2 regions of the Undibacterium sp. 5I1 genome follow, and region 1 is predicted to be linked to the other one. Evidence: riboswitches for the same ligand, from Rfam matches in the RefSeq annotation. Region 1 holds a riboswitch; the other holds the start of a gene.
The links. A riboswitch is a leader RNA that binds a small molecule or an ion and turns the genes downstream of it on or off. The one in region 1 is predicted to bind thiamine pyrophosphate.
Positions count from the first base shown of each region.

Region 1 (3,493 bases):
CTGCAATTGCAGCTCCGCCGGCATTCTGGAATACACCGGGATATTTTTACGCAGTATTTTGGAGTAGTGACCAGGGAATGGCTTTTGCAAAGCGCGCTTCAACAGCACATCAGGCAACCACGCAATCAGTCCGACCGTGATTACGATGCTGGATAATACGAGCATTAGTGGTAAAGCGGAGGACATTGATTACCTGCAATTCTGAATGGAAACACAGTAACGGTACCGTGTTATCTCTGGTTATTTAGACCGTTGCCATCTTGATAAAATCTATGCAGCTTGATAGCAAACATAAGTACGAGCTGGAATCAACTCATACCATCAGATGGGACAGTCTTCAGAAAAAACAATAGCTATTAACCATAGCTATTGAATGAAGTGCCCACAAGGCAACACGAATAATCGATTGCTGCGATAATGCGCCCTCACCGATGCCATCAATATCATTCTAAAAATAAGGCATCCAATCCCGTATTCTATTTTTTGATTGTCCTCCCATGCGCAAAGGCATACTCTACGCAGCTTCCGCTTATATCGTCTGGGGCTTATTTCCCATTTATTTCAAAGCTCTGCACGGGATACCTGCACTAGAAATTTTGTTACATCGCATGTTATGGTCACTGCTATTTTTGATGGTAGTACTGGCATGGCGTAGTCAATGGTTTTGGGTACGCGATGTGCTGCGTCAGCCAAAACTGATCGCCGGATTTGTCGCCAGCGCGACCCTGTTGTCAGTAAATTGGCTGATCTACATCTGGGCGATCAATAACGATCATATCGTCGATGCCAGTTTGGGATATTTTATGACGCCGCTGGTCAATGTCCTGCTCGGTTACGCTATCTTGCGTGAGCGCTTGCGGTCAGCACAATGGTTTGCCATAGGCTTGGCAGCCTGCGGCGTGATCTGGCTGACCTGGCAAACCGGTCATCCTCCCATCATTGGGTTGTCTCTCGCCATCAGCTTTGGCGTGTATGGTTTATTGCGTAAAACAGCCGCACTTGGTGCGCTGGAAGGCTTGTCACTGGAGACCTTTTTGCTGTTCCCGTTTGCTTTTGCTTATCTGACTTACTTAACGGTACAAGGTCATAATGCCTTCATCAGTGGATCTGGCACAACTCAATTATTACTGCTGGCAGCTGGTCCCATCACTGCAATTCCATTACTGATGTTTGCTGCCGGTGCTCGCCTGATCCCTATGGCGACGCTGGGATTGCTGCAATATATTGCGCCATCAATCCAACTGATATTGGGCGTCATTTTGTATCATGAGCCATTTAGCGGCGAAAGACTGATCGGATTTATGGCGATCTGGGCTGCGCTGGCGGTGTATTCTGCAGAGGGAATACGTCACTCCTTCAGACGCCAATAATCCAGGTTTTAATTACCAATAGAGTTGCTAAAGAAGGCTAAAGGAGCCCAAAGAAATAGGCCAATCGCAGTTTATGGTAAAGTATGCGCTTCGCTAGGGGTCCTGCGTCAAAGATAAAGTTTGTTTTTATTTTTGTCTGCAGGTGAGAAATACCCTTGAACCTGATCTGGATAATGCCAGCGTAGGGAAGCGCAAAGTCTCTATCAGTCTCTTTGTTTGCTCCCGCGCTTGCGATAAAAAATGAGCAAACTATGACAATCGCACCACCCATCCGCGTTACACAACTTCTTTCACAAGCGACTTCACGTAAGTCATCAGCTCATTCGCTATCAGGTGTTCAAAGCCGCTTGATTCCGCTGACGATGGTCTTGGCAATTTCTCAGGCTTTTACTATCTCTGCTGCCTATGCGCAGAGCGCAGATAAAGCGCTGCCAGAAGTCGTCATTCGCGCTAATAAAACGGATAGCAATAAAAATGATGTAGCAAAAATCGGCGGCTTTGCCGATGCAAAATTATCAGATACGCCAGCATCGATTACCGTCTTTACTCAACAACAATTACAAGATTTAAGCATCCGCACTAGCAGCGATGCGATGAAATTTGATGCCAGTGTCAACGACGCTTACAACGCGGTTGGCTACTCTGAACAATTTTCTATCCGTGGTTTTGCGCTGGATAACACCAGCAGTTACCGCAAAGATGGGCTAGCCATTCCAGGCGATGCATCTATCCCTTTGGAAAATAAAGAGCGCATAGAAATACTCAAAGGATTAGCCGGATTTCAGGCAGGCTTTGCCACCCCCGGCGGCATTGTGAACTACGTGACTAAGCGCCCAACCACTACGCCATTACGTTCAGTAACGGTCGCCGCCAGTGAGCGCGGCACGCTATACGGTTCGCTAGATTTAGGCGGTCAATCCGATGATCAGCAATTTGGTTATCGTATTAATGCTGCGACAGAAAAATTACGCTCCTATGTAAAAGGTGCAGACGGAGACCGACAATTTATCTCTGGTGCTTTTGACTGGCATATCACGCCAAAAGCACTATTGCAGCTAGATATGGATTATCAGAAAAAATCCCAGTTAACTGTCCCTGGATTTCAACTATTTAATGGAATAGATCTGCCTCGCAATGTCAGCGCAGACACAATGCTGAACAATCAACCTTGGGCGAAGCCTGTCAGCACCCGCGACAGCAATATCGGCTTACGTTTCGAATATCAATTCAATGACGACTGGCGCGCCTCGTTCTCAGCCAACCGTCATGAATTCAAACGCGATGATTACACCGCCTTCCCTTACGGCTGTTCGTCCGCAAACTTATTCCCAGGTTATTGCGCGAATGGTGACTACGATGTCTATGACTATCAAAGCGTAGGAGAATCAAAATCGCCAGTGGCAACGCAGGGAATTTTAAATGGCAAATTCCGGTTAGGCGGTTTGCAAAACACAGTCGCAGTGGGATTCTCGACCTTCCAGCGCCGTGATCGCTTTGGTGACTATGTCTACGATTTAGTGGGCACTAGCAATGTATTTCAACCTGTCGTCGTACCGCAATCGACCAACACAACCGGCCCGGTTCTGTTGCGCAGAACGGATAAAGAATGGTCCCTGTTTGCGCAGGATATTATTGATCTGACCGATACTGTCAAACTGGATATCGGTATACGTCACGTTGCGATCAAGCGTCAGCAAATCGATGCGCCGGGTTACGATCGTAACTACGAATTGCCAAGCGTTGCGCTACTTTTTAAACCACAAAAATCCTGGACGCTGTACGGATCGTACACAGAAGGTTTAGAGCATGGCGGCATCGCCCCGTTCGGTACCAACAACGTCAACCAGATGCTTAATCCGAGTAAATCCAAGCAAGTTGAATTTGGTCTTAAAGCAGATGTGGCACAAGATATTAGTATCACTGCCGCCGTCTTCCACATCACTAAATCGCTGGAATATACCAACTCGGATAATGTCTACGTCAGCAACGGCTACGCAATCCATAATGGACTGGAAGTATCCGCCCAAGGTCGTATCACTCCAGCCTTGACGTTAGGTGCCAGCGTCACTGCATTGGCGGCGCACCAATACGATACCGGCATTGCAGGATTAGATGATAAGCGT
Region 1 is NZ_JAVIWI010000001.1:455,304-458,796, forward strand. Features, by position in the region: gene RGU72_RS01950 (M90 family metallopeptidase) at 1-186, opposite strand, end outside; gene rarD (EamA family transporter RarD) at 498-1,370, shown strand; TPP riboswitch at 1,456-1,575, shown strand; gene RGU72_RS01960 (TonB-dependent siderophore receptor) at 1,622-3,493, shown strand, end outside.

Region 2 (3,493 bases), 2.6 Mb from region 1:
CTTTAGGCAGAGTTTCATCATGAAATTCCCGCGCCTTGTCCGGATCGAGTCCGATATTGAATTGATCATCCCAACGAAATTCAAAGCGAGCTTTAGACAAAGCATTGTCGCGGATTTGCGCACCCGGATGTCCCTTCGCCAGATCGGCTGCATGAGCGGCAATTTTGTAAGTAATGATGCCGTCTTTGACGTCGACTTTATTCGGCAAACCCAAGTGTTCTTTTGGCGTGACATAGCACAACATCGCCGTACCATACCAGCCAATTTGTGCGGCACCGATACCAGAAGTGATGTGGTCGTAACCCGGTGCAATGTCGGTCGTGAGTGGTCCCAGCGTATAAAAAGGCGCTTCGTGACATTGCTCTAACTGCAAATCCATATTCTCTTTGATGAGATGCATAGGCACATGACCAGGGCCTTCGATCATGACTTGCACATCATGCTTCCAAGCGATAGTGGTCAGCTCACCCAGAGTTTTTAACTCGCCTAATTGCGCTTCATCATTGGCATCATAAATCGAGCCAGGACGCAGGCCGTCACCCAAACTGAATGACACGTCATAGGCTTTCATGATCTCGCAGATGTCTTCAAAATGCTCATACAAGAAGCTCTCTTTATGATGCGCCAGACACCATTTCGCCATAATCGATCCGCCGCGAGAAACGATACCGGTCATCCGTTTTGCCGTCATCGGTACGTATTGCAAACGCACTCCAGCATGAATAGTAAAGTAATCCACGCCCTGCTCCGCCTGCTCGATCAATGTGTCGCGAAAAATCTCCCAAGTCAGATCTTCTGCTTTGCCGTTGACCTTCTCCAATGCCTGATAAATCGGGACAGTACCAATAGGTACGGGCGAATTACGGATGATCCATTCTCGTGTCTCATGGATGTGTTTTCCAGTAGACAAATCCATCACGTTGTCGCCGCCCCAGCGAATTGCCAATGTCATTTTTTCGACTTCTTCACCAATACTGGAAGTCACTGCAGAGTTGCCGATATTGGCATTAATTTTGACTAAAAAATTACGCCCGATAATCATCGGCTCAACCTCTGGATGATTGATGTTGGCGGGGATAATGGCGCGACCACGGGCAATTTCGGAACGTACAAATTCTGGTGTAATCAGATCCGGAATTGACGCACCGAAAGATTGTCCCGGATGCTGGCGACCCATGACCTCAGCCAGTTTGTTACCCATAGGGCCAGAGGCTTTTAGATTGACGAGATATTCCTGACGTTGTAGATTCTCACGGATGGCAATGTACTCCATCTCGGGCGTGATGATGCCCTGTCTTGCGTAGTGCATCTGAGTGACATTTTTTCCGGCTAAAGCACGGCGTGGTTTACGCTTCAGATTAAAACGTAGCTCAGCCAGCTTAGGATCGTTGAGTCTTTCGATCCCATAATCGGAGGATGGGCCGGACAACTCTTCTGTGTCATTGCGCTCTGCAATCCATGCACCACGTACCGAGGCAAGGCCGGATCGAATGTCGATTTTGACCTCTGGGTCAGAGTAAGGTCCTGAGGTGTCATAGACATAAATTGGTGGATTTTTTTCGGAACCAAACATCGCTGGCGTATCGGACTGACTGATCTGGCGCATAGGCACACGAATATCAGGACGGCTACCTTGAATGTAAATTTTGCGGGAATTTGGTAGCGGCTGGATTGCCGCTTGATCGACTACTGCGGTAGCGGATAGAAATTGTGGCTTGGCGTTCATTTTTGCTCCCATTAACGTGCACATTGTTGGTGGCAGCGTGGGAGGCTTGAGGTGCGCACGGTGAAGATGATGAGGGTTTGAGTAGCCCCGTGCGGCACTAATTTGCTTCCCTTCGCTGGCATTATCCAGATCAGGTTCAAGGGTATTTCTCACCCGTCAGCGTGTTCTTGCTGGCAGGACCCCTAGCATTTCTCTTATTCAGTTTCGTGTGTTCAGTTACTTTTATTCTGGTACTAGTTGCGATGCTTGTTTAATACATTGTTGTATCTTGTAGCTTCGAAATCATCTCAAAAACTAGCCGCATTATAACGACTTTCTGTTAACAGATCGTTTGATTTTTTAATTCGTATTGATTTCTTTGCGCTTTACCGGCCCGATGACTTCGATTAATTCCACCATATTAGCGCTGATCGCCGCGGACAAGTCGTGATCCAGAATCGGCATTGCTTGTTCGTGCGGCACCAGCAAACGTGCCAGTCCATATGCGCGGTTGCGCCCGTGCGCTTTGCCCAGATATAAAGCCATATCCGCCATTTGCATGGCTTTTTCCCAACTACAAATTTCTTCGGGAATATCTGAAAAAGGTAAGGAAATAAATCCCGCTGTGACAGTAACCAAGATCGCATTTTCACCGACCTGAACCGAATTTTCGCCAATAGCAGACAACACGCGCTCGACTAATTTTTTCAATTGAGCAGGGTTGGATTTAGGCGAATAAATCAAAAACTCTTCACCGCCCCAACGCAACACCATATCTGAATCTCGTACTGTTTTTCTCAAACGATGGGCGACTTCCATTAATATACTGTCACCAACCGCGTGACCCCAGGTGTCATTAATTTGCTTGAAATGGTCGATATCTAATAACAGCAAGCAATCTGGATTGTCGCTATCATTTTCACGTCGTTCCCTGTCACTACTGATCTCCCGATTTTTCATGATCTCTAAAAAAGATCGCCGGTTATAGAGTCCGGTTAAAGGATCGCGCACGGCATGGAACTCTAATTGCAAATTCGCTTCGACTAATTTTGCATTCGTTTTTCTGACGCGGCGGTACAACAAGAAAATAAATATTCCAGCCATAACTGTCAACATGGCACCGAGCAAGGTGATGACTTGTTGCAGCCGACGATTTTTTATATCGGCGTCCTTTAACTGGTTATCACGACCTAATAACTCGATCTGCTTTTGTCGCTTGTCCGCGTTGAACGTCTCTTGTAAAGTGGCGACGGCTTTGGCGCTCTCAGCTTTGAATAGATCATCGCTCAGTGTCTCCTTCTTGTGCATGGTTGCGACGGCTTCTTTGTACATGCCCGCGTGCTCATACATGAGACCAAGCTCACCTAAAATACCCTCGACGTTCGTTTTAGAATCGATGCTTTCAAAGTAGGCGATCACGCTATTTATTTTTTCTGCACCCTGAGTAATCTTACCTTGCCCGCCGAGCGCAAATCCCCAGTTGACATTGGCTAGTTGCTTTAAATATTCATCGTGAATCGCATCCGCTTTTTCATAGGCGATCTTGGTAGTACGCTCAGCCTCAACAAAATTATGCATGATCAGATATTGATCAGCGATATTACCAAGTGCGCTAATTTCCAACGCCGGGATGCCCGCCTCACGCGCGATGTTGAGTGTTTTTTGAAAAGAAATCAGCGCATCTTTGTTGCGGTCTAACTGCGCATAGGCAACGCCCTGCACCATAGTCAGTGAGGCTAAACTTTTCAGATCCGTGGTTGCCGAGAAAATCGCTAGCGCTTCATCGAT
Region 2 is NZ_JAVIWI010000001.1:3,014,628-3,018,120, forward strand. Features, by position in the region: gene thiC (phosphomethylpyrimidine synthase ThiC) at 1-1,726, opposite strand, end outside; TPP riboswitch at 1,817-1,920, opposite strand; gene RGU72_RS13280 (GGDEF domain-containing protein) at 2,066-3,493, opposite strand, start outside.
Region 2: another riboswitch for thiamine pyrophosphate. It lies ahead of thiC (phosphomethylpyrimidine synthase ThiC); the one in region 1 lies ahead of RGU72_RS01960 (TonB-dependent siderophore receptor).